DNA from 4 places in the Caulobacter sp. HJHS_5 genome. Region 2 is predicted to be linked to each of the others. Evidence: predicted binding sites of a transcription regulator. Region 2 holds the regulator's gene; each other region holds the start of a gene.

Region 1 (7,411 bases), on a different contig from region 2:
TTCACCCAGCGAGAGCGCCTGCGCCGGGCGGGCCTTCATGTGGCGGCTTCGCGGCCGGCCCTGCGCAACGCGTCCATCCGTCTCGACCTTATGGCCTTGGCGCCGGGGCGCCTGCCGCGTCATGTTCCCGACGCTTGGCCTGATTTGGGTCGTTGAGCGCGTACGATGACTCGAGAAGACGCCGAGGAAGTGCTCCGAAAGGCCGGCAAGGCCGGGGACGACGCCTTTCCCCTGTTCGAGGCGGCGCTCGCTTGCGCCATCCACGACGACGACAGCCGCGACGCCCAGTCCGCCCGTCACCTGGCGGAGGAGGGCGTGCGTCACCTGCGCGAACGCCTGACCATCGAGTCTCCCGAGGAAGCGCTGGCCGAGGCGATGAGCGGCGACCTCGGCCTCTCCGGCGACCTGATGACCCAGAACCATCCGGAGAACGCCGACGTGCTCGGCGTTTGCGCCCGCCGCAAGGGTCTGCCCGCCGCGCTCGGCATCTACTATCTGCACGCCGCCCGCACCTGCGGTCTGCAGGTCAACGGCGTCGACTTCCCGGGCCACTTCCTGCTGCGCATCGAGACGGAGGAAGGGCCGCTGGCGCTCGATCCCTTCAGCGAAGGCCGCATCGTGCTGCCGTCGGAACTCTCTCGCCGCGCCCTTCGCACCGGCCTGACCCCGGACGTCGCGGCCCGCCTCGACCGCTTGATGACCCCGGCCAGCGACCGCGCCGTGCTGATCCGCCTGCAGAACATCATCTTCGCCCGCGCCCAGGCGGCCAGGGACTACGCTCGCGCCGAACGCTCGGCCTTGCGCCGCGCCCTGCTCGACCCCACCGACCACCGCCCCTGGCTCGACGTCGCCGCCGCCCGCGAAGGGCAGGGGGCGCTGGCCGGCGCCCTGCAGGCCCTCGCCCAGGCCCAGCTCCTCGACGGCGGCGCCGCCATCGCCGCCCGCGCGGCCCGCGAGCGGGTGCGGTTGCAGCTGAACTAGCGCCGCGGCTCTGGCGCCGGAGGCCTCGACGGCCTAAGTCCTCGGTCCGGAAGCTGGAGCTAGCCCATGTCCCTGCGCGTCGCCGTTCAGATGGATCCGATCGAGCGGGTCAACATCGAGACCGACACCACCTTCCTGATGATGCTCACCGCCCAGGAGCGCGGGCATCGGCTCTATGTCTACACGCCCGACAAGCTGACCCTCGACGAAGGCCGCGTCTTCGCCCGCGCCCGTCAGGTCGATGTCCAGGCGGTGAAGGGCGCCCACGTCACCTTTGGCGAGGTCCGCACCCTCGACCTGTCCGAGGAGGTCGACGTCGTGCTGATGCGGCAGGACCCGCCGTTCGACATGGCCTACATCACGGCCACCCACTTCCTCGAGAAGGTCCACCCGAAGGTCCTGGTGGTGAACAACCCGGCCGAGGTGCGCAACGCGCCCGAAAAGCTGTTCGTCACCGACTTCCCGGGCGTGCAGCCGCCGACCCTGATCACCAGCGACGTCGAGGCGATCTACGACTTCCGCGCCCGCCACGGCGACATGGTGCTGAAGCCGCTCTACGGCGGCGGCGGCTCGGGCGTGATCCGGCTGAAGGCCGACGACCCCAACCTCGACGCCCTGCTCGAACTCCACGCCATGATCGGCCGCGAGCAGGTCATCGCCCAGAAGTTCATCCCGGCGGTCAGCAAGGGCGACAAGCGCGTGCTGCTGGTCGACGGCGAGCCGGTGGGCGCCATCAACCGCGTGCCGGCCGAGGGCCAGGTGCGTTCCAACCTCGCGCGCGGCGGGCGAGCCGAGGCGGTGGAGCTCACCGCCCGCGACCGCGAACTCTGCGCGATCATCGGCCCGGAACTGCGCCGCCGGGGCCTGCTGTTCGTCGGCATCGACGTGATCGGCGACTACATGACCGAGATCAACGTCACCTCGCCGACCGGCGCCCAGCAGCTGAAACGTTTCGGCGGGCCGGACGTCACGGCGACAATGTGGGAGCGGATCGAGGCGATCCGCTCCGGGCGCTAAGGCTCGCTACGCTTTAAGGATTGACGCAGCGGAACGACGCCGCGCTCTCGGTGTCGCCGCCCTGATAGCGCGGTTGCTGCGGCCAGGCGCAGAGCAGGCGGGTGCGGCCGGGCCAGGGCGCGCCGGGCCGGGCCGTCGCCGTGAACTGCGTCGGCGCCACGTCGCGCTCGCGCCAGGCGACCAGGGCGCCGAAGGCGTCGAACTGGTCGGTCGCCGGCCCGCCCTGGCCGTGGTTCATGCCCGGCACCGGGAACAGGCGCACGAACCGGGCCGCCTGGCCGCGATCCATGGCGTTCACCTTCTCCCACCAGGCGATGGTGTCGTTGATCGAGAACACCGGATCGCTGACCCCGTGATAGATCAGCAGCTTGCCGCCGCGCCGGCTGAACTCCGAAAGATCGCCGCTGTCGGCGTTCATGAAGTCGACCGAGCTCTGGTTCAGCGCCCCCCACTTCACGCGGCCCTTGCGGGCGTTCTCGGCCACGTCGACGCCGAGGCTGTAGCGGGTGAGGGCGCCGGGGTCGTCGGCCACCGCCGTCGGCGGCGAGGTGAACACCGCCGAGGCCGACTTGCCGCCCAGCACCACGGCCAGGCCGTTGTTGGTCGGCGAGGCGTAGGGGCCGAGCTTCCACATCCGCCAGCCGCCGCTGACGCTTCTCTGCGCGGTGCGGTAGGCGATGCCGGCGTCCCACGGCCAGTCAGCGTAGAGCAGGCGGCCGTCCGGCCCCCTGGCGCCGTCGAACATCTTGCGCAGGGCGGTGACCTGGGCCGGCGCCAGGCAATCGGCGGCCTTGGCGCCCGTGCAGGTGACCGTCGCCAGCGCCGGGGCGACCCGTGCCGTGTCGCAGGCGGGGAAGGCCTCGACGATCCCATCTTCCAGGCCGTCCAACCCGTCGCAGGCTTTCAGCACCGCGCCGGAGACCAGCAGCAGGTCGTCGTCGGTGAAGGCCTTGTTGAGCAGGGGTTGGCCGTCGGCCGCCGTCGCGCCCATGGCCCGCGCCGCCTCGGCCATGGCCTGGGCGTCCCACATCTGGCCCACGCCGCCGGCGTCGGCCAGGCGGAAACCCGGGTAGCCGGCCAGCACCCCGTCGAACAGCGTCGCGTAGCGCTGCACGGCCATGAAGCCTTCCTGCCCGCCCTTGGAGCCGCCGACGTAATAGCTGAACTGCGGCGCGCGGCCGTAGTAGCGGGCGATCAGGGCCTTGGCGGTCGCCGCCACCGGCGGGATCGAGGCCCCGCCGTAGTCGGCCCGCGCCTGGGCGTCCCAGCCGAAGGTCACCTCGCCCTGCCGCGCCGGGTCGCGGTTGACGTCGTTGTCGTGGCCGGAGTCCTGGCTGACCACGGCGTAGCCCTGGCTGACCGCGTTGCTCGGCTGGGCCCCCATCAGCGGGCCGATGGCGTTGCCGATGGCGCCGTTCGAGCCGCCGCCGCCCTGGAAGAAGAAGCGGCCGTTCCAGGCGTCCGGCAGGCGCAGCTGAAACTTGATGACATAGGTCTGGCCATTGGCGCCCGCGCGCTCCAGCAGGCGGCCGACGACCTCGCAATGGGCCGGCGCGTCGCCCGGCCCCTGGCCGGGGCCGCCCTTGATCGGGCCGGCGGCTCGAGGCTCGGCCGAGACGATGGTCCCGGCGACGGGGAGGGCCGCGTCCTTCAGGGCCGCGCAGGCGGTGAGCGACCCACGGTCCGTCGCCGCCGTCGGGACGGGCTGCGCCTTGGCGGAGGCGCAGCCGATCACCAGGACGGCCGCCGCCAGCGGCGCGAATCTCATCTGATGCACGGAATCACCCCATCACCTCGGCCATGGCCGTCGCTAGTCAAAGCGAAGCTTGCCGCAAGCGCCGCGCCGCGCAAGGGTGAGCGCCTGTTTGGAGCTTGAGCACAGTCTCAAGAGAGTCACCGAACTGTCTGACTCCTTTCATTTTCTTATAAAGTTCCTTTTTTGTTCTTGATCTGGGCCGCGTGGCGTGCTCGGCTTGTGGATAAGTGCGGGCTTTAACAAGGGCTGGCGGGAGGCTTATTTCATGGTCGCGCGCGTCGTCACGGTCGCGTTCGAAGGGGTCGAGGCGCGTCGCGTCGAGGTCGAGGTGCAGTTCACCGGCGGCCAGGTGCAGTTCGTCGTCGTCGGTCTCGCCGACAAGGCGGTGGCCGAGAGCCGCGAGCGCGTGCGCGCCGCCTTTACCGGCCTCGGTCTCGCCTTGCCGGCCAAGCGCATCGTCGCCAGCCTCGGTCCGGCCGACCTGCCGAAGGAAGGCAGCCACTACGATTTGCCGATCGCCCTGGCGGTGATGGTGGGCATGGGCATCATCCCGGCCGGCGCGCTCGACGGCTGGGCCGCGGTGGGCGAACTGGCGCTCGACGGCCGCATCATGCCTGTGGCCGGTTGTCTGCCGGCCGCCGTGGCGGCGGGGGCCATGGGGCTCGGCCTGATCTGCCCCGAGTCCTGCGGGCCGGAGGCGGCCTGGGCGGGCGAGGCGCCGATCCTGGCGCCGGCCTCGCTGATCGCCCTGATCAATCATTTTCGCGGGACCCAGATCATGGGTCATCCGAAGCCGGGCCAGCTTCTGGAAGCCACGGGCGGCCCGGACATGCGCGACGTCAAAGGCCAGGAGGCGGCCAAGCGCGCGCTGGAGATCGCCGCGGCCGGCGGTCACAACCTGCTGTTCTGCGGCCCCCCGGGCTCCGGCAAGTCGATGCTGGCGCAACGCCTGCCCGGCCTTCTGCCGCCGCTGTCGGCTCAGGAGCTGCTGGAGACCTCGATGGTCCATTCGGTGGCGGGTCTGATCGCCAAGGGCGCGCTGACCCGCGCCCGCCCGTTCCGCAGTCCGCACCATTCGGCCACCATGGCGGCGCTCACCGGCGGCGGCCCGCGCGCCAAGCCCGGCGAGGTGTCGTTGGCCCACAACGGCGTGCTGTTCCTCGACGAACTGCCGGAATTCAGCCCCCAGGCCCTCGACAGCCTGCGCGCGCCGCTGGAGACCGGCGAGGTGACGGTCGCCCGCGCCGCCGCCCATGTGCGCTATCCGGCCCGCGTGCAGCTGGTGGCGGCGATGAACCCTTGCCGCTGCGGCCACGGCGGTTCGGGCAAGGGCGCCTGCGGCAAGGCGCCCCGCTGCCAGCGCGACTATCAGGGGCGGGTGTCCGGCCCGCTGATGGACCGCATCGATCTCGCCGTCGACGTGCCGCCGGTCACCGCCGCCGATCTCGCCCTGCCGCCGCCTCAGGAGGGCACGGCCGAGGCCGCCCGCCGCGTCGCCATGGCCCGTGGGGCTCAGGCCGAGCGCACCATCGGCGTCGAGGGCGCGCCGATGATCAACGCCCGCGCCGACGGCGGCTTCCTTGAAACCATCGCGGCGCTCGACGACGCCGGCCGCGCCCTGCTGACCCGCGCCGCGGAGGCCGGCGGTCTCTCGGCTCGCGGCTGGGCCCGCACCCTGCGCCTGGCCCGCACCATAGCCGACCTGGAAGGCTCCGACGCTGTCCGCCGCCTTCATATCGCCGAGGCCCTGGCCTACCGGCGCACGGTGGTCGGCGCCGAAGCCGGCTTCGGAGAAGGCTCCCTGACCGGCTGGTAGGCGTTTGACCGTCTCTTAAGCCCCGGCCGGTAAGCTTACCGCCATGTCGCGCGAACGCTCCGTCACCGCCGCCCAACTGGCTACCCTGAGCCACGAGTTCCGCACGCCGCTCAACGGCGTGCTGGGCATGGCGCGCCTGCTGGACGGCACGCGACTGACAGCCGAACAGCGGTCCTATGTCTCCGCCCTGCGCGACAGCGGCGAGCACTTGCTGGGGCTCGTTAACGACGTGCTGGATTTCGCCCGCCTCGGCGAGGGCCGCATCGAGGTGCATCCCGCTCCGTTCGCCGCCGAGGATCTGCTGCGCCAGGTGGCCGAGCTGATGAGCCCGCGCGCTCACGAGAAGGGCCTGGAGATCGCCTGGACGGTCGAGCCGGGCATCCGCGAGATCGTCGGCGACGAAGCGCGCCTGCGCCAGGTGCTGCTCAACTTCGCGGGCAACGCCGTGAAATACGCCCAGACCGGCGGCCTGCTGCTCGCCTGCGACAGGGCCAAGGGCGGCCGCGTCCGCTTCTCGGTGTGCGACACCGGTCCGGGCGTGGCGGCGGAAGCCCGCGAACGCATCTTCATGCCGTTCGAACAGGCCAATCCCAGTGAGGACTGGAAGCACGGCGGCGCCGGCCTCGGCCTCGCCATCGTCTCGCGTCTCGCCGAGGCCATGAACGGCGCCGTGGGCGTCGGCGACGCGACCTGGGACGGCGAGGTCGGCGGCGCGGCGTTCTGGCTCGAAGCCGCCCTGCCGGCCCCGCGCGGCGGCGACCGGTCGCTGGCGGACCTCACCGTCGCCATCGCCTCGCCCAGCGTCGTCGTCCGCCGCGCGGCGGCTCGCCAGGTGGCGGCGAGCGGCGGCCGGGCCCTCGTCTTCGCCTCGCTCGAGGAGGCTGTCGCCCAGGCCCCGGCCGAGGCCGTGCTGCTGATCGACCAGGCCCTCGCCGGCAGGGGCCGCCCCCTCCGCGCGCCGGCCGGCCGCCGGGCCATCGTTCTGCTGAAGCCGGAGGAACGCGGCCAGATCGCCCGCCGGCGCGCGACCGGGTTCGCCGGCTATCTGATCAAGCCCCTGCGCCGCGCCTCCCTGGCCGAACAAGTGCGCCACGCCCTCTCGGAGCCGATCGCCGCGTCCGCCGCGCCGGCCAAGGACGACGACCGCGTCGCGGACGCCTCGGCGCGCGGCGTCCGCGTGCTGCTGGCCGAGGACAACCCGATCAACGCCCTGCTGGCCCGCACCCTGCTTGAGCGTGAAGGCGCGAAGGTCGACCGCGCCGGCAGCGGGGAGGAGGCGCTCGCCGCCCTCTCGGCCCAGGTCTACGACCTCGTCCTGATGGACGTGCGCATGCCGGGGCTGAACGGCGTCGACGCCACCCGCGCCCTGCGGACGCGCGGCGTGCGAACGCCCGTCGTCGCCCTGACCGCCGACGCCTTCGACGACGACCGCCGCGCCTGCCTGGCGGCCGGCATGAACGACTTCCTGGTCAAGCCCTTGACGCCCGACGCCCTGCGCTCGGTCCTCATCCGCTGGACGCGGCCCGCTCGGAAGGCCAAGGTCGCCTCCTGAGACTCAGGGGACCACGATGACGCAGACCGAGGCGAAGGCGCCCAAGCGCGGCGGCCTCGCCGGCCTCAAGGCTTTCGCCAACCGCAAGTCGCTGTGCATCCTCGGGCTCGGTTTCAGCTCCGGCCTGCCGTTCATGCTGGTGTTCGACACCCTCTCGGCCTGGCTGCGGGAGGCGGGCCTGTCGCTGGAGGTGATCGGCTTCTTCAGCCTCGCCACCCTGTCCTACAGCTTCAAGTTCCTCTGGGCGCCGCTGATCGACCGCACCGCCGTGCCGGGCCTGACCCGGCTC
Region 2 (7,411 bases):
GTGCCGGTCGGCGCGGGAGGCCTGGTAGACGACCGGGGCGTCCGAGGTCAGGCCCAGCCAGTTCAGCCCCTCGAAGATGGCGTCGACCGCCGCCTGGGTGGAGCGTTCGCGGTCGGTGTCCTCGATGCGGACCAGGAAGCTCCCGCCGGTGTGGCGCGCATAAAGCCAGTTGAACAAGGCCGTGCGGGCGCCGCCTATGTGCAGGTAGCCGGTGGGGGAGGGCGCGAAGCGGGTGACGACGGGGGAGGACATAGGCGGGACGACCGGTTCGGGGAGGGCGGCTCAGAAGGGCTGGCCTCTTAGCACGGGCCTTTCGTGGAAACCTAACCTCCCAAGTCTCTGGGCCGCCGTGCGCGCGGAGATCGAGGCCCAGGCCGAGCGCTGGACGCTGTGGAGCCCCGTCGCCTTCGGCCTCGGCGCCGCCGCCTATCTCAAGCTGCTCGCCGAGCCGCCGCTGTGGGCCGTGCTGGGGCTCGCCCTCGTGGCCGCCTGCCTGGCGTTGGCGGCGCAGCGCTGGTCGCCGTGGCGATCCTTGGCCATCGCCCTCGGCCTCGTGGCCTTCGCCGCCGGCGGCGTGCTGGCCGGCAAGGTCCGGACCCTGAGCGTCGCCGCGCCCGTCCTCGCCGCCGACGACCAGCCGCGCATCGTCGAGGGCTGGGTGGTCGATGTCCTTAGCCCCGGCGCCTCGGGCGGGCGACTGCTGATCGCCCCGTCCCGCATCGGCGACCTGCCGGCCGAGGCCGTCCCGCACCGCGTGCGGATCAGCGTCGGCGCCGACTCGGTCGTCGGGCCCGGCGCCTACGTCCGCATCCGCGCCATCGTCGGCCCGCCGCCCGGGCCGGCCGCGCCGGGGTCCTACGACTTCGCCCGCGACGCCTTCTTCGACCGCATCGGCGGCTCCGGCTTCGCCCTGGGGCGGCCCCAGGTGTTCGACGCCCCCGCGCCGACGGCGGCCCTGCGCTGGGTGCTCGGCGTCAACGCCGCGCGCTGGAGCCTCGCCCAACGGATCGTCGAGCGGATGGGGCCGGAGACCGGCGGCATCGCCGCGGCCATGGTCACCGGCCACGAGGCCTGGGTCTCGCAGGAGACCACCGACTCCATGCGCGCCTCGGGCCTGGCGCACATTCTCTCGATCAGCGGTCTGCACATGGCCATCGTCGGCGGCTTCGTGTTCGCCGCCGTGCGCCTGGGCATCGCGGCGTGGCCGTGGCTGGCCCTGCGCGTCGACGGCAAGAAGTGGGCGGCGGTCGCCGGACTTGGAGCCGTCGGCGCCTACCTCGTGCTCTCGGGCGCGCCGGCCCCGGCCGAGCGGGCGGCGATCACCGCCTCCGTGGCGTTCCTCGCCGTGCTCGCCGACCGGCGGGCGATCAGCCTGCACGCCCTGGCGCTGGCGGCCCTGGTCATCCTCTTGATGCAGCCGGAAGCGGCGGCGACGCCCGGCTTCCAGATGTCGTTCGCGGCCACCGCCGCCCTCGTGGCCCTGGCGGAGGCGTGGCCGACGCCGGCCAGGGAGATCTCCGTGCCCTGGCCGATCCGCATCGCCCAGGGCTTCGGGGCCTGGCTGGGGATCAGCATCCTCGCCAGCCTGGTGGCGGGCCTGGCCACCGGGCCGTTCGCCCTGCAGCACTTCAACCGCGTCGCCGTCTGGGGCCTGCCCGCCAACCTGCTGGTCGCGCCGCTGTCGAGCTTCGTGTTCATGCCGGCTCTCGCCATCGGGGCGGTGCTGGAGCCGTTCGGGCTGGGCGGGCCGTTCCTGACCGTGGCGGGCTGGGGCATTGGCGCGATGAGCGCCATCTCCGACTGGTTCGCCAAGGCGCCGTTCGCCCAGATCACCGTGGCGAGCGCGCCGTCGGCGGCGCTGGTGGTGGCGTTCCTCGGCCTGATGTGGCTCTGCCTGTGGCGCGGACGGCTGCGGTGGCTCGGCCTGCCGCTGGCCTTCGCCGTCAGCCTGTGGCCGAGGCCGCCGGCGCCCGACGCCTGGATCGCCTCGAACGGCGCCAGCGCGGCGGTGCGGGTGGGCGAGCAGGCGGTGCTGCTGCGGCCGGACGTCAGCCGGTTCGGCGTCGACCTGTGGAGCCGGCGCCGCGGCCTGACCATCGATGAGACCGCCCCGGGCTTCGACTGCGGGCGGATGGCCTGCACCCCGACCACCGCGCCGACCGCCCTGGCCGCGTCATGGGGCAAGCGGACGCCCAAGGCGGCGGAGATCGAGCGCCTGTGCGAGACAGGCGAGATCGTCAGCCTACGAGGGCCGGCGCCGAGCGAATGGCCGGCAGTGTGCGAGGGCAAGCTGCGGTTGACCGGCGAGGACTTCGCCCGGGGCGGGGCGGCCGAGCTCTATCGGACGGCGGGCGGCTGGCGGATCGTCTGGGCCCAGACGCTGAGGGGCCGCCGGCCGTGGACGGCGGCCGCCTCGGAGGACGACGGCTAGCGCCGGATCAGTGGTAACGGCGGATCAGGCCGACGAGCTTGCCCTGCACCTGAACCTGGTCCGGTCCGAAGATGCGGGTCTCGTAGGCGGGGTTGGCGGCTTCCAGGGCGATGGAGGCGCCTTTGCGGCGCAGGCGCTTCAAGGTGGCTTCCTCGCCGAGGATCAGGGCGACGACAATCTCGCCGTTGTTGGCGTTGTCGCCCTTGCGGATCATCACGAAGTCGCCGTCGAGGATGCCGGCGTTGATCATCGAGTCGCCCTGCACCTCGAGGACGTAGTGCTCGCCGGCGCCGAGCATGCTCTCGGGAACCAGCAGGCGGTCGCGCTCATGCTGGATGGCTTCGATCGGGGTGCCGGCGGCGATCTTGCCGAGGATCGGCAGCTCGCGCATGTCATTGGCCGCGATGGCGGCGCCGGTGTTCTCGACCATCTTCGGCGTGAAGGCGCCGCGACCGCGTGGCGGGGCGGCGGTGGTGGCCTGCTGCGGCAGCTTGACCACTTCCAAGGCCCGGGCCCGGTGGGGCAGGCGGCGCAGGAAGCCGCGCTCCTCAAGGGCGGTGATCAGCCGGTGGATGCCGGACTTGGACGCCAGATCGAGCGCCTCCTTCATCTCGTCGAACGACGGCGAGACGCCGGTTTCCTTGATGCGCTCATGGATGAACATGAGCAGCTCGTGCTGTTTGCGGGTGAGCATCGGCAAGGCCCTCGCTGCGAATCTCTGTGTCGATGACTGTAGCGGAACAAACCGCAAACGTCGAATTCGTTCTCTAGGCGTTCTGTGGTTAACGCCGTCTTACCAAGGGTCGGCCTGGAACATCGGCGTCGAGAACAATCAGAGAAAAAGGCTCAGGCGAGCAGCGCCCGGGTCGCGGCGGTCACGTCCGCCTGGCGCATCAGGCTTTCGCCGACGAGCATGGCGCTCGCGCCGGCGGCGGCGCAGCGGGCGACGTCGGCGGGAGTGAAGATGCCGCTCTCGGCGACCAGAAGGGCGTCGGTGGGCGCCATTGCGGACAGCTTTTCCGTCCAGGCCAGATCGACCTCGAAGGTGCGCAGGTTGCGGTTGTTGATCCCGACGAGGTCGGCGCCGAGGGCGTTGGCGCGCTCCATCTCGGCCTCGTCGTGCACCTCGACCAGGGCGTCCATGCCGAGGCGCAGGGCTTCGGCGTAGAGGTCGGCGGCCAGGGCGTCGTCGACCATGGCCATGATGATCAGGATGGCGTCGGCGCCGAGGGCGCGGGATTCGGCCACCTGCCAGGGATCGACCAGGAAGTCCTTGCGGATGGCCGGCAGGTCGACGGCGGCGCGGGCGGCGACGAGGAAGCGGTCGTCGCCCTGAAAGCTGGGCGCGTCGGTTAGCACGGAGAGGCAGCTGGCGCCGCCAGCGGCGTAGGCCTGGGCCAGCGACGGCGGATCGAAGTCGGCGCGGATCAGGCCCTTGGAGGGCGAAGCCTTCTTGATCTCGGCGATCAGGGCGAGCCGGCCGGGGGCGGCGTCGCGGGCCAAGGCGGCGCGGAAGCCGCGCGGGTGCGAGGCCTCGGAGACGTCGACGGTCGGGCGCGCGGCTTTGCGGACGGCGATGTCCTCGCGCTTGTAGGCGGCGATCTTGTCGAGAATATCAGCCATTGGTGGCCTCGATCAGCAGGTCCAGGGCGGCGCGGGCGCGGCCGTCGTCGATGACGGCTTCGGCCAGTTCGACGCCCTCGCGCAGCGTCTCGACCTTGTCGCCGACCAGGAAGGCGGCGGCGGCGTTCAGCAGCACGATGTCGCGATAGGCGCCCTTGGCCCCGCCGAGCAGGGCCTCGATGGCCCCGGCGTTGACGGCCGGGTCGCCGCCGGTGAGATCGGACAAGGCCGCGCGCGGCAGGCCGACGGCTTCCGGCGTGATGGTGAAATGGCGCACGGCGCCGTCGCGCCATTCGCTGACGTGGGTCTCGCCGGTGGTGGTCAGCTCGTCCATGCCCTGGCCGTGAACGGTCCAGGCGCGGGTCGCGCCGAGGGCGCCGAGCACGCGGGCCAGCGGCTCCAGCAGGCGCAGGTCGTAAACGCCGAGCACCTGGCGCTTGGCGCCGGCCGGGTTCGATAGCGGGCCCAGCAGGTTGAACACCGTGCGGAAGCCGAGTTCGGCCCGGATCGGGGTGACGTGGCGCATGGCGCCGTGGTGGGCCGGGGCGAACAGGAAGCAGATGCCGGCTGTTTCCAGAGCTTTCAGTTGGGCTCCAGGACCGGCGTCGAGCTTGACGCCGAGGGCCGCCAGCACGTCGGACGAGCCGGAGCGGGAGGAGAGGGCGCGGTTGCCGTGCTTGGCCACCTTCAGCCCGCCGCCGGCCGCCACGAAGGCCGCGGCGGTGGAGACGTTATAGGTGTGCAGGCCGTCGCCGCCGGTGCCGCAGGTGTCGATGACGTCGAACGGATGCTCGAGCATCACGGCGGCGCGGCGCATGGCGCGGGCGCTGGCGGTGATCTCGCCGACCGTCTCGCCGCGCAGGCGCATGGCGGTGAGGGCCGCGGCCACCTGGGCCGGGGTCGGCTCGCCGCGCAGGCAGGCGGAGAAGAAGGCGTCGGCGTCGTCTTCCGACAGGGTCGCGCCGTCGGCCAGCTTGGCCAGCAGGGGCTTGAAGGCGTCGCTCATGGGTTCAGGCGTCGGCGAGGCGCTTCACGCCGGCCAGCTCCAGGAAGTTGGCGAGCAATTGGTGGCCGCCTTCGGTGGCGATGGATTCCGGGTGGAACTGCACGCCATGGACGGGGCGGGTTTTGTGCTGGAAGCCCATGATCTCGCCGTCCTCGGTCCAGGCGGTGACCTCCAGGTCGTCCGGCAGGGTGTCGCGGCTGACGGCGAGCGAGTGGTAGCGGGTGGCCGTGAAGGGGTTGGGCAGACCCTTGAAGATGCCCGTGTCGGCGTGGTGGATGGCGCTGGTCTTGCCGTGGAGGATCTCCTTGGCGCGGACCACGTCGCCGCCATAGGCCTGACCGATGGCTTGGTGACCGAGGCAGACGCCGAGGATCGGCAGGTCGGCCGGGGCGCCGCGCAGCAGAGGCAGGCAGATGCCGGCCTGGTCCGGCGTGCAGGGGCCGGGCGACAGCAGGACGGCTTCCGAACCCAGGCCCAGGGCTTCCTGCACCGACAGGGCGTCGTTGCGGCGCACGACCGTCTCGGCCCCCAGCTCGTTCAGATAGTGGACGAGGTTGTAGGTGAAGCTGTCGTAGTTATCGATGACCAGGATCATGGGCCGAACCTTTCAGGCCGTGTTCTTTGGGGTTCCGCGTCGCGCGACGCAAGGGCCTGGGTTAGGCTCGGCCCATGGCGATGACCGATTCCGCCCTCGATCCGGCGGCCGTAAGCTACATCCGCGGCCTTCTGAAGCCGCCCCTGCAGAAGGACGGCCGCTGGGCCGCCTTGGCCGCCGCGGCGTTCGCCGCACTGGCGGCGATGGCCTTCGCGGTCTCGATGATCCTGGCCCCGCCGACGACGACGCGGCATCTGCCGGCCGAAAGCGAGAGCATCACCCTGAGCATGACGCCGGCGGTGCGGTAGAGAGCGAACCCGTTCCGACGGCGATGCCGAGTGCGAAGGGTGTCAAGGCGCACAAGTCTGCGTGCGAGCGCGGGCTCGCCTTCCGAATTCGAACGGGGGTGCAACGTGAGGTCAGCCTGGCTTGGCGGTCTTGACCCTGTCGAGCGCGGCTCGAAGGCCGGTCGCCAGGGTCTTGGCGTCGGCATTGGCCCAGAAGTGCATGAAGAACAGACGCGGCTCGTCATCGAGCATGTGGTTGTGCAGGGCCGTGACCTCGATGCCGTTGGAGCGCAGCGCCCTGATGACCGGGTTCACCTCGTCGGCGGTCAATACGAAGTCGCCGGTGATCGCCGCCTTGCCCTGGCCGGTGGGCTGGAAGTTGATGGCGATGGCCGAACCCATGGCGGTCGGCGCCGCCATGCCCCCGACCTTCGGCGTCTCGGCGCGCGGAATGTTGAACTGAAGGACCCCGCCGTTGGACGCGCCCTTGGCGCCGAGCGCCTGCTCGATTCCGGCGACGTCGAAATCAAGGGGCGCGGGCGGCGCGGCGGAGGCGGGGGCGGGCGCGGTGAAAGGCGTGCCGCTCTTCGCCAGGGCGGCGTGAATCGCTGTCGCCAGCTTCACCGGATCGCCGTGGCCGCCGATGTGCATGTACATGGTCGAGGGCGTCGAACGCAGCAGGTGGTTGTGCAGGGCGGTGATCTCCAAGCCCTGCTCGATCAGCGCCGACATCACCGGATTGACCTCGGCGTGGGTGAGGACGAGGTCGCCCATCACCATGCTCTCGGCGCCCATGTCGTCGAAGGCCACCCAGGAGCCGAGCGCCAGCGTCGGCTTGATGGCGACGCCGTCGAGCGTGACCTGCAGGTCGGTGCGCGGCAGGCCGACCCGATAGACGTTGCCGGTGACCGTGCCGGTCTTGCCGAGCGCCTTGCCGACGGCCGCCCAGTCGGCGGCCATGACCGGCGAGACGAGCAGGGCGGAGATGAACGCGGTCGCGGCGATCAGGCGGGATCTCATGGCGGGCCTCCGTCGGGATGCGACGGAGGCGGGCTCCGGTCGCTCTTGAAAACACCCCTGCAGTCTGCTCGCGAAGTTTAAGGCAGTTTTAGAGGGCGGCGCCGGGGCGAAGGGCTCTTAAAACAGCCATAAAACGAACCGCGCCCTATCGCGTTTCGAAGCTGCGAGGAGCCATGCGTCTGTTGGTCGTCGAGGATGAGCGGCGGATCGCCGACCTGGTCGCCGCGGGCCTGCGCCAGGCCGGTTTCGTCGTCGACGCCGTGGCGACGGTCGCTGACGCCGAGGCCGCGCTGGAACTGACTTGCTATGACGCCGCCGTGCTCGACCTCGGCCTGCCGGACGGCGACGGTCTGCGGCTGTTGTCCGACCTGCGGCGCAAGCCGGATACGCCCCCGATCCTGGTTCTGACGGCGCGCGATGCGGTGGAGGATCGAGTGGCCGGGCTGGAC
Region 3 (7,411 bases), on a different contig from region 2:
GCGCGCGGCCTTGCGCGTGGCTTTGGTCTTGCTGGTGACGGCCATGAGCCCCTCGCTGTGCTGTGTCGCGCTTCACAACCCGACAGCGAGCAGGCCGTTCCTGAGTCATCTCTCCGACAGTTTTTTCTCTCGAGGCGCCAGTGGAACCGGCCGCGCCCCAGGGGTTTGCATCGACGTGGATTTTCTCAACACGAGCGGCGCTCCGAGTTGGCTTGGCTGGTCGAAATATTCCTCCCAATCGCGAACCCGCGAGGACGACCCTATCCCGTCGCCATGTTCGACCTGCTGCAACGCGGTTTGACGGTCAGGTTCGGCGGGGTGACGGCCTTCACCCGCGCACCGGCGAAGGGGCGCTGGAGGAAGGGCGAACGCCAAGAGCACGATGACATCCTGATCATCGAGGTGATGACGCCGAACCTCGACGCCGCCTGGTGGCGCGACCTGCGAGCCCAGCTCGAAGTCGTGATGCAGCAGAAGCAGATACTCCTGAGGGCGCACGAGGTCCGGCGCCTGTGAGCGGCGCGGGCCGTTCAGTGCGCCGGCGGTCTCGGGACGGCGAACGAGCGGACTTCCTTGGCTTTCAGCGCCGTCTGGTCGGCTTTCTTGCCGTTCTGCGGCTCGGGGGCGGAACGCGTGAAGGCGTTCTGCATCGGAAGCTGCTGTTGGAACCCGCTGGTCATCACGCTTCTCCCTAGGTTCGGGGCGGTCGTCATGCCGCCGCCTGCAAATCGTTTTCGGCGTGGACGGTCACCTTGACGGTGAGGGTCGAGCCTTCCGGGTCGCCGACGATGGCGCCGCTGATCGGGGCGGCCTGGTCGGGGGTGCGGGTGACGGCCACGGGGATCAGATTCGGCGATTCCGCCAAGCCGTTGGTGGGGTCGAATTCGGTCCAGCCGAGGTCGGGCAGGAAGACCTCGCACCAGGCGTGGGTGGCGCCGGCGCCGCGCGCGGCGGTCTCGGCGTCGCGGCCGGGGTCGAGCCTGGCGCTGTAGAGATAACCGGTGACGAAGCGCGCGGCGAAGCCCAGGCGGCGCAGGGACTCGACCATCAGCCAGGCGAAATCGCGGCAGGTTCCGCTGCGCTGGGCGAGCGTGTCGCCGGGCGACTGCGTGCCTTCGGCCGTGCGGGCGTTGTAGCCGAACTGGGCGTGGATGTCGGAGTTCAGCCGCATGACGAAGTCGAGGGCGGTGTCTTCCGGGCGCAGCTTGCCGCGCGCCCAGCGCAGGACGGCGTCGTGGGGGTCATCCTCCGCCGGGGCCATGAAGGGCTCGAGGACGAGGCGGTCGGCGCGGTCGTAGACGATGGGCAGGACGGATCGCGGATCGTCGAGGGTGAGCGGGGCCAGCGGGGCGGGGAAGCGCTCGATCAGCAGGCGGCTCGTCACCACCAGGCTGGAGGCCTGCCCCATGGGCTGCAGCCAGCAGACGCAGTTCCCGAGGGCGTCGTAGACCCAGCGAGTCTGACCGCCTGGAGAAAGCTCCAGCGAGGCGCTGACGATGCGGATGGCGTGGCTGTCGCGCGGGCGCAACAATAGGCGGTGCGGGCCAAAGCCGACCGGTCGCCCGTAATCGTAACGGGTTTCGTGCAGGATGGAGAGGCGCGTCACAGTGACCGCCGAACGTCATGGGGCGAGGAGGGTTCCGAAGGCGCGAAGCGTCGGTTCGACTAAAGCAGCGAGGTCTGTCGGAAGACGGCGGGCAAGGTCTTGGGCGCGGTGATCCTCAGCTGCTTGTGGATGCTCGTGCGGCCGAAAACCACCTCGATCGCCGAGGGAGAGACATCGAACTGCCGTGCCAGGAAGCGGACCATGTGATCCGTCGCGCGTCCCATCTCGGGGCTCGCGGTGACGCTGACCTTAAGCTGCGCGCCCTTGGGCTTGCCGATCGCGTCGCGGCTGGCGCTCGGCGTCCCGAGGATGTTGACCACCAGCGTGTCGCCTTCCCACCAATGGAAAGGGCCGTCGGCGCCGGTCGGCGAGCGGCCCTTGGCGTTCCGCCCGGTCAAGCCGCCTCCATCGCGCCGGGATGCCGCCGAACCATGCAAAACCTCCACCGGCGACGCAGCCGATCCCAAAGCGGGGAGCATCTTTTTATGTCTACAGGCAATTTATTGACCTATAAATAGATGTTTTGTACATCACCTTGATGCTTCCATCCACCCTGTTGCGCGCCGCCTGGGCGCTGCTCGGCCATGCCTGACGGCTCGTCAACCGCGCACCTCTATCGGCCGAAACTCGCGACGATATTGCGCGAAGGATACGGCGCCGGCGACCTGCGCGCCGACATCGCCGCCGGGCTCACGGTCGCCGTCGTCGCCTTGCCGCTATCTATGGCGATCGCGGTCGCCTCGGGGGTCACGCCCGAGCGCGGACTCTACGCCGCCATCGTCGGCGGGGCGCTGGTCTCGGCGCTCGGCGGCAGCCGGGTGCAGATCGGAGGGCCGGCCGGGGCGTTCATCGTGCTGGTGGCCTCGACGGCTGCGAGCCTGGGTCTGCCCGGCCTGCTGACCGCCGTCCTCCTGTCCGGAGCGATGCTGGCCCTGCTGGGGTTTCTCCGTCTCGGCTCGCTGGTGCGGCATATGCCACACGCCGTGACGGTGAGCTTCACCTGCGCCATCGCCGCGGTCATCGCCGCCAGCCAGCTGAAGGATTTCGGCGGCCTGCGCCTGTCGGGGCCGGAGCCCGGGGAGTTCTTCCCGAAGCTGGAAGCCCTGGCCAGGGCGGCGTCGAGCATCAACCCGTGGGCTCTTGGATCGGGATTCGGCGTCGTGGCGATCATCCTCGGCCTGCGCAGGCTGAGGCCAGGCTGGCCGGGTATGCTGATCGCCGTCGTCGCGGCGTCGGCCGCCGCCTGGGCCTTGGGCCTGCCGGTGGAAACCATCGGCAGTCGTTTTGGCGGCATACCGCGCGGCCTGACCGCGCCGGCCCTTCCGCCCCTGGACACGGCCACGGTCCTGCGGGCTCTGCCCGCCGCGATTTCCTTCACCCTCCTGGGCGCGGTCGAGAGCCTGCTGTCCGCCAAGGTCGCCGACAGCATGACCGGACGCCGGCATCGCTCGAACATGGAGCTGGTGGCTCAGGGCGTGGCCAACGTCGGCTCGGCCGTGTTCGGCGGCATTTGCGTCACCGGCACCATCGCGCGAACGGCGACCAACGTGCGGGCCGGGGCGCACAGCCCGGTGTCGGGCATCCTGCACGCGCTCTTCCTGCTGGCCTTCATGGTGGTCGCCGCGCCGCTGGCCGCCTACATCCCGTTATCGGCCCTGGCCGGAGTGTTGCTGGTGGTCTGCTGGACCATGGCCGAGAAGGCGGAGTTCGCCAGACTGCTGAAGTCCTGGCGAACGGCCGTGGTGGTGCTCACGACCTTTGCGGTCACCCTGCTGCACGACCTGACCAGCGGGATCGTCGCCGGCTGCGTGCTGGCCGCGCTGCTGGCCTTGCTGCGCCGACCGGTTCCCGAAGAAGGGGCGTGACGCCCAGGCGGTCGCCGCGCCCGATGTCAGCCCTTTTCGATCAGCCGCACGCCGCGTCCCTCGCCGGCGCTGCGGGCGCCGGGGCCGATCAGTTCGACGCCGCCGGCGTTAAGGGCGCCGACCACCTTCTCCAGGCTGTCGACCACCGCGCGCACCGATCCTTCCGACGATTCCATGCGCTGGACGGTGGGGAGCGAAATCCCCGCGCGCCGGGCCAATTCCTTCTGGTCGATGCCGAGCAGCGCTCGGGCCGCCTTCATCTGCGCGCCGGTGATCATTCGCCGATCTATCGTGATGCGCCGCGCCTCTACAAGCCCCTTGCCGACGGCGGCTTTCCCGATGGCCCGAGGGCGCGCCGCAAACGCCGGGAGGCGGCCCAGCGCCGGGCTACATCTCAAGAATGATTTCAAGGCCGGTTGTATTGATGGTTGACACATCAGGAGGCCGGATCGGACAAGGACCCGTCGAAGCGTCATCCGCGGGCGATCCCGCCACGACCGGCGCTTGAGGGGCGCGCCTGCCGGGTCGATCCGGTCTTTGGCGCCGAGCCGAAGGAGATCCGCCCATGGCCGTCCATCCGCTGGTCGCCGGCCTGCGATGCCGCTGCCCGAATTGCGGAGAAGGGCCCCTGTTTCGCGGCTTCCTCAAGGTCCGCGAGCGCTGCGTGAGCTGCGGGGCGGACCTCACGCAGGCCGACTCCGGGGACGGGCCGGTGGTCTTCATCTTGCTGATCGTCGGCGGCATCGGCTGTTTCGGGCTGCTTTTCACCGAGGTGGCCTTGCGCCTGCCGGTCTGGATCGAACTGGCGATCTGGCTACCCGTGATGGCCGTGATGACCCTGGCCGCGATACGGCCGTTCAAGGCCGTGCTGATCGCTCTGCAGTTTCACAACCGGGCGTCGGAGGCCGGTCGCGGCGATGAACGGCCCTGAGACTCCGAAGTCGGGGCGGTGAGACCGGACGGGCGCAAAAGGGCTATGGAAACTTAGCCTTAGCGAGATTTCGCTCGACGGAACAAATGAAGAACAATAGGGTCCCGTCATGGCCCTGTTGGACCTCAAGCGCAAGCTCGCCATCCTCTCCGACGCCGCGAAGTACGACGCCTCCTGCGCCTCGTCGGGGGCGGCCAAGCGCGACTCGATGGGCGGGCGGGGGATCGGTTCGACCGAGGGCATGGGCATCTGCCACGCCTATGCGCCGGACGGGCGGTGCATCAGCCTGCTGAAAATCCTGCTGACCAACTTCTGCGTCTACGACTGCGCCTATTGCATCAACCGGGTGTCTTCGAACACGCCGCGGGCGCGGTTCAGCGTGCAGGAGGTCGTCGACCTGACGCTGAACTTCTACAAGCGGAACTACATCGAGGGGCTGTTCCTCTCGTCCGGCATCATCCGCAACGCCGACTATACGATGGAGGCGCTAGTCCGGGTGGCGAAGTCGCTGCGGCTGGACCATGACTTCCGCGGCTACATCCACCTGAAGCTGATCCCCGAAGCCTCGCCGGCTCTGGCCCTGGAGGCCGGGCTCTACGCCGACCGGGTGTCGATCAACATCGAGCTGCCGAAGGACGAGAGCCTGCAGGCGCTGGCGCCCGAGAAGCAGGCCGGCGACATCAAGCGGGCGATGGGGCGGGTGCGGCTGGCCATCGAGGACACGACCGAGACTAAAGCCACGCGGGCCAAGCCGCCGAAGTTCGCCCCAGCCGGGCAGTCGACGCAGCTGATCGTGGGGGCCGACAGCGCCGCCGACGGCGACATCCTGGCGCGCAGCGAGACGCTGTACGGGGCCTATCAGCTGCGGCGGGTCTATTATTCCGCCTTCAGCCCCATCCCGCAGTCGTCGTCGAACCTGCCGCTGAAGCGGCCGCCGCTGATGCGCGAGCATCGGCTGTACCAGGCCGACTGGCTGATGCGGTTCTACGGCTTCACCCGGGCCGAGATCGCCGATCCGGGCGAGAACCTCGATCTGACGGTCGATCCGAAGACCGCCTGGGCGCTGAAGAACCGGGGCGACTTTCCGGTGGACGTGAACACCGCCGACCGCGAGCGGCTGCTGCGCACGCCGGGGCTGGGGACCCGGGGCGTCGACAAGCTGCTGGCCGCGCGGCGGCACAAGCGGCTGACGCTGGACGATGTGGCGCGGATCTGCGGCAACGTCGCGCGTTCGAAGGCCTTCGTCGTGGCCGAGGGTTGGTCGCCGCGCGCGCTGACCGACAGCGGCGGGCTGGACGCGGCGGTGCGGCGGGCGGAGCCGGCCGAGCAGCTGAGTCTGTTCTGATGCGGCTGGTGCGGCTGGCGTCCGAGATCGACTTCGACGGCTGGCGCGCGGCGGCGCGCGGGCTGCGCCAGGAGGGCGTGGGGCCGGAGGAGGTGCTGTGGAGCGTGGATGCCTCACAGTTCTCCCTCCCCCTTGATGGGGGAGGGGCAGGGGTGGGGGTGACCTCGGCGGATCAGCTTGAACTTTCGGGTGTGGCTGAAGCTCAGCAGTCACCCTCACCCCTGCCCCTCTCCCATCAAGGGAGAGGGAAATCGTTTTCCGTGCCCCGCACCTTCGTCGACCTCGCCGGCCTCGCCATCCTGCACCGCTCGCCGGACAGGTTCGCGCGGCTCTACAGCCTGCTCTGGCGGCTGCAGCGGGAGCCGCATCTGATGGAGGTGGCGTCCGATCCCGAGGTCGCCAAGCTGGGCGAGATGGCGCGGGCCGTCTCGCGGGCCAGCCACAAGATGAAGGCGTTCGTGCGCTTCCGGTTGATCGAGGGGACGGACCCGGAAGCCTACGCCGCCTGGTTCGAGCCGCCGCACCGGGTGGTGGAACTGACCGCGCCGTTTTTCGCGCGGCGGTTCGCCAACATGGCCTGGTCGATCCTGACGCCGGACGCCTGCGCCCACTGGGACCAGACGCTGCTGACCTTCACACCGGGGGCCGACCCAGCCGACGCGCCGGGCGAGGACGCGCTGGAGGCGGCGTGGACGACCTACTACGCCTCGATCTTCAATCCGGCGCGGCTGAAGCCGAAGATGATGCAGAAGGAGATGCCCAAGCGGTACTGGAGCAACCTTCCGGAAGCGAAACTCATTCCGGAGCTGATCGCCCAGGCTGAAAGGCGAACCGACCTCATGGTGGCCGCCCCGCACGTCCAACCCTCGACCCGCGCCCTGAAGGCGCAGCTGCGCCGCCAACGCGACGCGACCTATGACGACCTGTCGCCGGACACGCTGGAGGGCGTGGCGGCGGGCGTCCAGCTCTGCGAGCGTTGCCCCCTGTACAAGGACGCGACCCAGGGCGTGCCGGGGGAGGGGCCGAAGTCGGCGCGGCTGATGTTCGTCGGCGAGCAGCCGGGGGACCAGGAGGATCTGGCCGGGCGGCCGTTCGTGGGGCCGGCGGGGCAGGTGTTCGACCGCGCCTGCGCCGAGGCCGGCGTCGACCGCGCGCGGGCGCTGGTCACCAACGCGGTGAAGCACTTCAAGCACGAGCTGCGCGGCAAGCGCCGCATTCACAAGACACCGGACCGGGGCGAGGTGCAGGCCTGTCGCTGGTGGCTGAACGCCGAACGGGCGATCGTGCGGCCGCGGGTGATCGTGATGCTGGGCGCAACGGCGGCCTATGCGGTGACCGGCAAGCAGACTCCGATCGCGGCCAATCGCGGAGTGGTGCTGCCGCTGAGCGAGGGGGCGAAGGGTGTGGTGACCTACCACCCGAGCTTCCTGCTGCGCCTGCCGGACGAGGCTGCGAAGAAGAAGGCGTACGCGGCGTTCGTGGAGGACCTGCGGTTCGCGGCGGGGTTGGTGGGTTAGGAAGTTCGACGCGCCGTCAGGTCAGGTTGCGTCAGATGAAAACTATCGTCCGGCGGAAGCTCCCACGAGAAGCGTCCCCGACGGTCCGGCCAGAAGAGTTGGAGGCAGGGGACTTCCAGCGACCCGTAGAACCATTGGGTCCAGCCG
Region 4 (7,411 bases), on a different contig from region 2:
GTCGAGAAAGTCACGCCAGCCGAGGTGGCATTCGCCTTTCTCGCCGCGAAGTTGCCCGACGGTGAGCAGACGGGTGAGACGACCATAGGCCTCGCGGTCGGAGGGATAGACCAGCACGCTCGGGCGACCGTCCATGAAGTCCAGCCGGCAACCAGTCAGGGGCCGCACCTTGAGGTGGTGCGTCTTGCGCGCCGTCCAGGGGCGAACGACGCCCGCCAGGGTGTTGCGGTCGCAGACGCCCAGGGCTTCCAGCCCCAGGGCCTCGGCCGTCAGCATCAGCTCCTCGGCGTGGCTCGCCCCGCGCAGGAAGGAGAAGTTGCTGGTCGCCTGCAGTTCGGCGTAGCGCACGGTCATCCGAACAGACCGTGCAGGAACCAGCGCGGCTCGCCGGCGCCGTAGAGTCCCGCGCGGAACAGCCAGTAACGGGCGCCGCTGTCGTCCTCGACCCGATAGTAGTCGCGCACCCGGTCGGGACCGACCGCCTCGATGGGCCGCCGCCACCATTCCTCGCCGATGCGTTCCGGCCCCTCGGCCCGCACCACGCGGTGCGACCGGCCGCGCCAGTTGAATTGCCTGGGCGGATTGTCGGGGATTTCCGCCAGGGCGGTGATCGGCTCGGGCCGGGCGAACAGGCGCAAGGGGCGCGGGCGGTCGGGATCCCAGTCGCCGACGGCCTGGCCATCCAAGGCCGGCTTTCGGCTGACCGCCCGCTCCGGCACGTGGCTGGCGTGGGGCTCGGCGCGCCAGACGCGGTCCTCGCCCAGGCGATTGGTCAAACGGTCGACCAGGGCCGCGAGACTGGCTTCGGCGGGCAGGCGGCCGGCGCTCTCCAGCCCGTCCTGCGCCTCGGTCAGCGCCTGCACTCCCTCGGCGAACAGGGTGACGGCCTCGATGCCGAAGCCGGGATCGATGTCCTCCAGCTTGGGCGCGACCAGCTTGGCGATGCGGGACGCCTCGCGGCCGGATCGCGACAGGCCGACGGTGCGATAGGCCGCCTGGCCGTCCAGCCGGTGGTAGCCGAAGGTGAAGCGCCGGGCGCCCAGCCCTTTCTCTTCCAGCCGGGCGCACAAGGCCTCGGCGACGTCGCGGGCGACGCGGCGGAGGTCGTCGATCACGCTGATCGGTTCGGCGAAGGCCAGGCGATGCACCCACGGCGTCGGGGGGCGGCGGAAACTCAGGGCCTCGCCGGCCAGGCCGAGGGCCTGGTCGAGCCGCAGGATCAGGGCGCGGCCGAAGCGGCGGGCCAGCGCCGCGCGCGGCTGGTCGGTCAGCCGGCCGATGCGGACCAGGCCGAGGCGCGCCAGCTGGGCGGCGTCGGCCGCCTCCAGCCGCAGGGCGGCCACCGGCAGACGTTCGAGCAGCGGCCCGTGGCCGCCGGGCGGGGCGATGGTCCACGCCGGGCCATGGTGCGACAGGGCCCAGGCGGCGCCGGCGGTGTCGGCGACGGCGGCGCGCACGGGCACGCCGTCACGCTCCAGTCGCCTCACCAGGTCGTCGAGCAGGGCGTCCTCGCCGCCCCACAGGTGGGAGACGCCTTCGATGTCGAGGAACAGGCCGTCGGGCGCGCAGACGGCCACGGCGGGGGAAAAGCGCACCGCCCAGTCGCACAGCGCCTCCAGGGCCGCCGCGTCGCCGGCCGGATCGGCCTCGTCGAAGGCGAGTTCGGGGACCAGGGCCAGGGCGTCCGCCGCCTTCTGGCCGACGAACAGGCCGAGCCCGGCCGCAGCCTCGTCGACGGCCGAAAGCCGCCGCACCCCGGCGACGGTCTCGATCAGCACGAAGGGAGAGGGGGGCGGTTCAGCCTGCGAGGCGTCGCGCCCCGGCGTGCGCTTGCGCCGCCAGGTCACGATCGGCCACAGCGGCGACCACACGCAGAGCATGCGGGCCATTGCGGGCCTCCTCCATCAGCCATTGGCCGGGGCGTCCGCCCCGGCAGCGGTCGAGCGCCACGCGCCAGCGCGCGGGGCCCAGCCCGAAGTCTTCTTCCCCGCCGGGGGCCGGGGCCACGCGCCAGCGACTGGCCGCCGCCGAGCCCGCCGCCTCGCGCCGTCGGGAAGGCGGGCCGCCGAACGGCCGACGGCGCACGACCACCCCGGTCGCCCCGCTGCGTTCGCAGGCCAGCTGCAGCCGCCGGCCGGCGGTCAGGTCCACGGCCTCCACCTCGCCGAGCGCCGCCGCCACCCCGCTCGCGCCGAGCGCGTCCTCCAGGGCCCACAGGGCCTCCGCTTCGTCCTTCACCTTGACCAGGATCAGCCGGGAGACCGGAAAACCGAGGCTGGCCAAGCCCGGCGCATGCAGGTCGTCGCGTCGCAGCACCCAGACCACCGCGCCCCCGGAAACGCTGTTCTGAGCGAGCGGGCGGGCCAGCAGGGCGGCGAAGGCGCCCGCCGCCGCCGCGGTCTCGATCTCCAGCCCCTCGCCGGCCACTTCATGCCAGGTCGAGAGCGGCAGGCCGCCGTGCGGGAAGCAGTCGTCGATGGCCGGATCGCCGAAGGGGAGCACGCGAGTCGGAGTCCGAGTCCCCGCCTCCAGGGCGGCGATCTGGGCCCGCATGGCCGCCAGGCGCATGGTGCGGGACATCGTCCGCTCATCTCCAAGTTCTCAATTTGTTCTATTAACGAATGAGCCCTGGAGTCGAGTCGATTCCGCGCGATCACATCCGCGCTACGTCCCAAGGTGACGCCGGGGGTTGACCCCTACCCCCGCGCCCCGCGCTTGCGGGTGGCCGGCGGCGGCGCGGCGACGACGGGGTCGACGCCCCGGAGGCGATCGACCAGGCCGAACAGGGCGTCGCGCAGGGCGGTTTCGCTGCCCGTGAGGGCCAGGGCTTCCAACTCCGAGAGGTCGTGGTCGGTGACCCGCTCGGCCGGGCCGACGACGGCGGCCTGGTTGACCCCCGGCGCGCAGGGGGTCTGGACCTCGTTCACGTCGACGAGTTCCTCGGTCAGCTTCTCGCCGGGGCGCAGGCCGGTGATCTCGATGGCGATGTCGCGGCCGGGCGTCAGGCCCTGCAGTTCGACCATGCGGCGGGCCAGATCGATGACGCGCACCGGCTCGCCCATCTCCAGGGTCATCACCCCCGGCTCGGTGCTGGCGTCGGCGGCGGCCATGGCGGCGGCGCGCAGCACCAGCGACACCGCCTCCGGAATGGTCATAAAATACCGCTCCATGCCCTCGTCGGTGACGGTGATCGGACCGCCGCGCTCGATCTGCCGACGGAAGATGGTGGCCACCGAGCCCGCCGAGCCCAGCACATTGCCGAACCGCACCACGCTGGTGCGCAGGGGCGAGACCTCGCGCGGCCCCTTGGACGCCGGGCTGGAGGCCTGGCGGACGATGGCCTCGGCCACCCGCTTGGTGGCGCCCATGACGCTGGCCGGCGCCACGGCCTTGTCGGTGGAGATGAAGGTCAGGTGCCCGACCCCCGCCGCCCGCGCGGCGCGCACCACATTGAGCGCGCCCAGCACATTGGTGCGCACGCCCTCGGCCGGATTGTGTTCGACCAGGGGCACATGCTTCAGGGCGGCGGCGTGGAAGACCACGCCCGGCCGTTCGGCGGCGAAGACGGCGTTAAGTCGCGCCGGGTCGCGCACATCGCAAAGCACCGAGCGCAGGGCCAGTTGCGGCCGCGACTCGGCGACCTCGCGCTCGATCTGAAACAGGGCCGCCTCGCTGCTGTCGAGCAGGATCAGGCGCTCGCAGTCGGCGGCGGCGATCTGGCGGACCAGCTCCGAGCCGATCGAACCGCCGGCGCCGGTGACCATCACCCGGCGGCCGGTGACCAGGGCGCGGCCGGCCTCCCGGTCCAGCTCCACGGGCGGACGGGTGAGCAGTTCCTCGAGGCTGATCTCGCGCAGACGGCCGACGGCCCCCGGCGCGGTGTTGAGGTCGATCACCCCCGGCTGGCGCAGGAAGCGCACGCCGTCGCTCTTCAGCCGGCCGAGCCGCTCGGAGCCGAGGATATCCGGCGGGCTGAGGAACAGGATGGCCCGCGGGTGAGCGCTGCCGGCGCTCAGGGTGGCCATCACCTCGTCGAAGTCGTCGGTCGCGCCGAGCACGCAGACGCCGCGAAGTTCGTCGCCGACATGGCGGGCGTGGGGCGTCACCACCCCGATCACCGAATATCGATCGCCGAGCGCGGCTTCGGGCGCGCGAAGGAAGGCCTCGGCGTCTGCGGCCGGGCCGACGATCAGCAGCGGCGTGCGCGCCGCCGCCGCCCGGGGCGCGGGACGCAGACGCATCAGAACGGCGCCCACGCCGCCTTCGAGCAGGGCGCGCCGCAGGATCCGCAGGCCGGCCAAAGCCAGGAAGGCGAAGATGACGGCGAGCACGAGCGTGCGGACGCTCTCCGGCGCAGCCAGGCCCAGGCGCGGCGCGACGACCGCCGAAAGGGCCGCGAACAGCAGACCGGTCGCCACGGCGGACCGGGCCAGACGCAGGACGTCCGGCACGGCGACGAACCGCCACGGCGCCCGCTCGACACGGAAGACGATCTCGACCAGGCCCGCGCTGAGGGCGAACAGGCCGCCGGCGGCGACGCTCGCGAGACCGGCGGCGCGACCGGTCGCCATGGTCTCCGCCAGCAGCCAGGCCAGGAAGGCCAGCGTCAGGTGGACCGCGAACTTCCCCGCCCGGCCGAGCAACTGGATGCGCATACGGTTCCTTCTAGCCCCGCCTGGCGGCTTAGCACGCCGCCGACGCCCTCGCCATCATCGCGGGCCGGATGCGCCGGTCAGCCGGCGAAGGTGCGCTCCCCGTCGGCGTCAGCCGGCAATGCTGCGTTCGAAGTCGGCGTCAGCCGACGAAAGCGCGCTCGATGACGAAGTCGCCCGGTTCGGCGTTGGAGCCTTCGACGAGGCCATGCGCCTCCAGCAGGGCCGCGGTGTCCTTGATCATCGCCATCGAGCCGCAAAGCATGGCGCGGTCATGCTCGGGGTCGAACTTGCCGCCCGGGATACCGAGGTCGGCGAACAGCTTGCCGCCCGAGATCAGGTCGGTGATCCGGCCCTGGCGCTCGAACGGCTCGCGGGTCACGGTCGGATAATAGACCAGCTGCGCCTTGGCTTCGTCGCCGACCAGCGGATCCTCGTGGATTTCGCCGCCGAACAGATCGCGGTAGGCTAGTTCCTGCACTTCACGCACGCCGTGGGCGACGATCACCTGGTCGAAGCGGCTGTAGGCGTCGGGGTCGCGCGCCACCGACAGGAAGGGGGCCAGGCCGGTACCGGTGCCGAACAGGAACAGGCGCTTGCCCGGCTTAAGGGCGTCGAGCACCAGGGTGCCGGTCGGCTTCTTGCCGAGCAGAATCTGGTCGCCGGCCTGAATCTGCTGCAGGCGCGAGGTCAACGGGCCGTCAGGCACCTTGATCGAGAAGAATTCCAGTTCTTCGGCGAAATGCGGCGAGGCCACCGAATAGGCGCGCAGGATCGGCTTCTTCTCGCCCAGCTCCTCGCGGGGCGGCAGGCCGATCATCACGAATTCGCCCGACCGGAAGCGGAAGGTCGAGGGCCGGGTGATGGCGAAGGAAAACAGCCGGTCGGTCCAGTGCTTCACCCAAAGCACGGTTTCGACATGGTGCGCGCCGGAAGGCGCGGCGGCGGCGGGAGCGGTGGGGGCGTCGGTGGCCGTCATCGGAAAATCCGTCGTGCTCTCAAGCAATTCGATAGGTGCGCCGCCACGGCCCAGGTCGGCGACGGCTTCTTAAGTGAGGAAGGCGCCCCCGATGTCAACTGCGCGAGCGCATTAGCAATCTTGACGTTGATTAGAAGATTTTTGCCAAAAATTTCAAAGAAAGGGGCGGGGCCGCGCTTGCGGGCCGAAAATCGCAAGGAAACGCCCATCGAAGCGGCGCAAGCTCTCACTGTCCGAAAGGACCAACAAGACCAGGGAGAGACACCTATGAACGGACGGTGGCTTGCGACCGCGACGGCGGTCGGTGTGCTTGGATTGATGTGCGGGGCGTGCGGCCAGGGCGCCAGTTCGGCGCGGGCGGAGGCGGAGGCCAAGGCGACGCTGGTGTCGGGAACGGCGGCCGCCGTCATGGGCTGCGTGAAGGTTTCGGCCGACAACGCCTGCAAGACGATGAAAGGCCCCGGCGGCGCCATTTATGACGTGACCAACGCCGGCATCGACACGGCCCGCGGCAAGGGCGTGTCCCTTTCCGGCCGCGACAACGGCCAGACCACGCCTTGCGGCACGGTGCTGACCGACGTGAAGTTCGACTATCTCGGCATCAGCTGCACCGCCCCGGTGGCGCAGGCGCCGGCGGAAACTCCGCCCGCCGGCTGATGACGGCCTAGTTCCGACCCGAGCCGGGATCGGCCCGGGTCTTTCCGGTCTGCGACGACTTGGCGGCTCCGACGGGTTCGGTGGCCGGACGGGGAGGCTCGCCCTCCCGCGTCGGGCGCTGGTTCTCGTGTTCCACCGAGCGGTTGCTGGGCCGGGCCTTGGCGCCGGCGTCGGGGGAAGCTTGGGTCATGTCGGGCTCCTCGAAGGCTTCCCCGCTGCAACGCGCCGCGCCGCGGCGGGCTCCCCAGTTCTCCCCTGAGGGGCCCGCCGGATCGGCTGGGGATGAAGATCGCGCTGACGGATCGCCGGGGTCGTGGCAGGAAGGGCGCGCCGAGGCGCCGATGACGGGACGCCCGGCGCGAGGGCGGACGTGATCGAACCAGGCGAAAGCGCGCGCGATCCCCGAAGACCAAGCTGGCTGTTCATAGGCCTCTACGCCCTGGCGATGATCGGGGCGTGGATGGCGATCCTGACCCCGCTGATCGTCACCCTGCCGCTGCGCATCCACCGGATTTCGCCAGCCAACGAGGGGGCCGCCCTGTCGCTGGTGCTCGGCGTCGGCGCCGTGGTCGCCATGGCCGCCAGCGTCCTCGCCGGGCGGCTCAGCGACCGCACCATCTCGCCCTGGGGCCGCCGCCGGCCCTGGATGATCGGCGGCGCCGCCGGCGGCGTGATCGGAATCGCCGTCGTGGCCACGGCGCCCTCCGTCGCGATCCTGCTGGCCGGCTGGTGCCTGACCCAGCTGTCGATCAACGCCGCGCTCGCCGGGCTCGTCGCCGTCCTGCCAGACCAGGTTCCCGAGCGTCAGCGCGGCTGGATCTCCGGCGTGCTCGGCGTGAGCCTGCCCGTCGGCCAGGTGCTGGGAACTTTCCTGGCCCAGGCGCTGAGTCCCAACCTTCCGGCGATGCTCATGGCGCCGGCCCTGGCGGCGCTGGCGTTGATCGCCGCTTTCGCCTGCCTCGTTCCCGACCACGGCGCGCCGCCCGCGGCGCGGCCGCGCGAGCCGTTGCTGCGGTGGCTCGCCGCCTTCTGGATCGATCCGCGCCGGGCGCCGGACTTCGCCTGGGCCTGGGCCAGCCGCTTCCTATTCATGCTCGGCCTGGCCTTCCTGCTGAACTACCAG

Evidence for each region. The regulator LexA, encoded in region 2, represses DNA repair genes until DNA is damaged. The targets are predictions, from matches to a motif close to ATGTTCNCNANNTGTTCT.
Region 1: the regulator LexA is predicted to act here: its motif matches at 3,916-3,933, upstream of ACFLIT_RS10075 (YifB family Mg chelatase-like AAA ATPase).
Region 3: the regulator LexA is predicted to act here: its motif matches at 4,482-4,499, upstream of ACFLIT_RS10530 (putative DNA modification/repair radical SAM protein).
Region 4: the regulator LexA is predicted to act here: its motif matches at 2,596-2,613, upstream of ACFLIT_RS17520 (ImuA family protein).

What each region holds. Positions count from the first base shown of each region.
Region 1 is NZ_JBWZNC010000004.1:355,153-362,563, reverse strand. Features, by position in the region: gene ACFLIT_RS10095 (YraN family protein) at 1-156, shown strand, start outside; gene ACFLIT_RS10090 (transglutaminase family protein) at 166-981, shown strand; gene gshB (glutathione synthase) at 1,048-1,998, shown strand; gene ACFLIT_RS10080 (tannase/feruloyl esterase family alpha/beta hydrolase) at 2,012-3,766, opposite strand; gene ACFLIT_RS10075 (YifB family Mg chelatase-like AAA ATPase) at 4,020-5,570, shown strand; gene ACFLIT_RS10070 (response regulator) at 5,614-7,122, shown strand; gene ACFLIT_RS10065 (AmpG family muropeptide MFS transporter) at 7,139-7,411, shown strand, end outside.
Region 2 is NZ_JBWZNC010000001.1:485,163-492,573, reverse strand. Features, by position in the region: gene gltX (glutamate--tRNA ligase) at 1-252, opposite strand, end outside; gene ACFLIT_RS02575 (ComEC/Rec2 family competence protein) at 350-2,431, shown strand; gene lexA (transcriptional repressor LexA) at 2,439-3,125, opposite strand; gene trpC (indole-3-glycerol phosphate synthase TrpC) at 3,278-4,054, opposite strand; gene trpD (anthranilate phosphoribosyltransferase) at 4,047-5,060, opposite strand; gene ACFLIT_RS02555 (anthranilate synthase component II) at 5,065-5,655, opposite strand; gene ACFLIT_RS02550 (hypothetical protein) at 5,730-5,963, shown strand; gene ACFLIT_RS02545 (DUF1259 domain-containing protein) at 6,075-6,962, opposite strand; gene ACFLIT_RS02540 (response regulator) at 7,136-7,411, shown strand, end outside.
Region 3 is NZ_JBWZNC010000005.1:16,953-24,363, reverse strand. Features, by position in the region: gene ACFLIT_RS10570 (hemerythrin domain-containing protein) at 1-45, opposite strand, end outside; gene ACFLIT_RS10565 (hypothetical protein) at 274-516, shown strand; gene ACFLIT_RS10560 (hypothetical protein) at 531-680, opposite strand; gene ACFLIT_RS10555 (transglutaminase family protein) at 710-1,606, opposite strand; gene ACFLIT_RS10550 (DUF167 domain-containing protein) at 1,666-2,004, opposite strand; gene ACFLIT_RS10545 (SulP family inorganic anion transporter) at 2,245-3,471, shown strand; gene ACFLIT_RS10540 (helix-turn-helix domain-containing protein) at 3,498-3,749, opposite strand; gene ACFLIT_RS10535 (DUF983 domain-containing protein) at 4,037-4,402, shown strand; gene ACFLIT_RS10530 (putative DNA modification/repair radical SAM protein) at 4,512-5,747, shown strand; gene ACFLIT_RS10525 (UdgX family uracil-DNA binding protein) at 5,747-7,264, shown strand; gene ACFLIT_RS10520 (DUF4262 domain-containing protein) at 7,261-7,411, opposite strand, start outside.
Region 4 is NZ_JBWZNC010000009.1:99,208-106,618, forward strand. Features, by position in the region: gene ACFLIT_RS17510 (error-prone DNA polymerase) at 1-354, opposite strand, end outside; gene ACFLIT_RS17515 (Y-family DNA polymerase) at 351-1,889, opposite strand; gene ACFLIT_RS17520 (ImuA family protein) at 1,798-2,580, opposite strand; gene ACFLIT_RS17525 (polysaccharide biosynthesis protein) at 2,697-4,655, opposite strand; gene ACFLIT_RS17530 (ferredoxin--NADP reductase) at 4,795-5,631, opposite strand; gene ACFLIT_RS17535 (hypothetical protein) at 5,899-6,288, shown strand; gene ACFLIT_RS17540 (hypothetical protein) at 6,296-6,478, opposite strand; gene ACFLIT_RS17545 (MFS transporter) at 6,659-7,411, shown strand, end outside.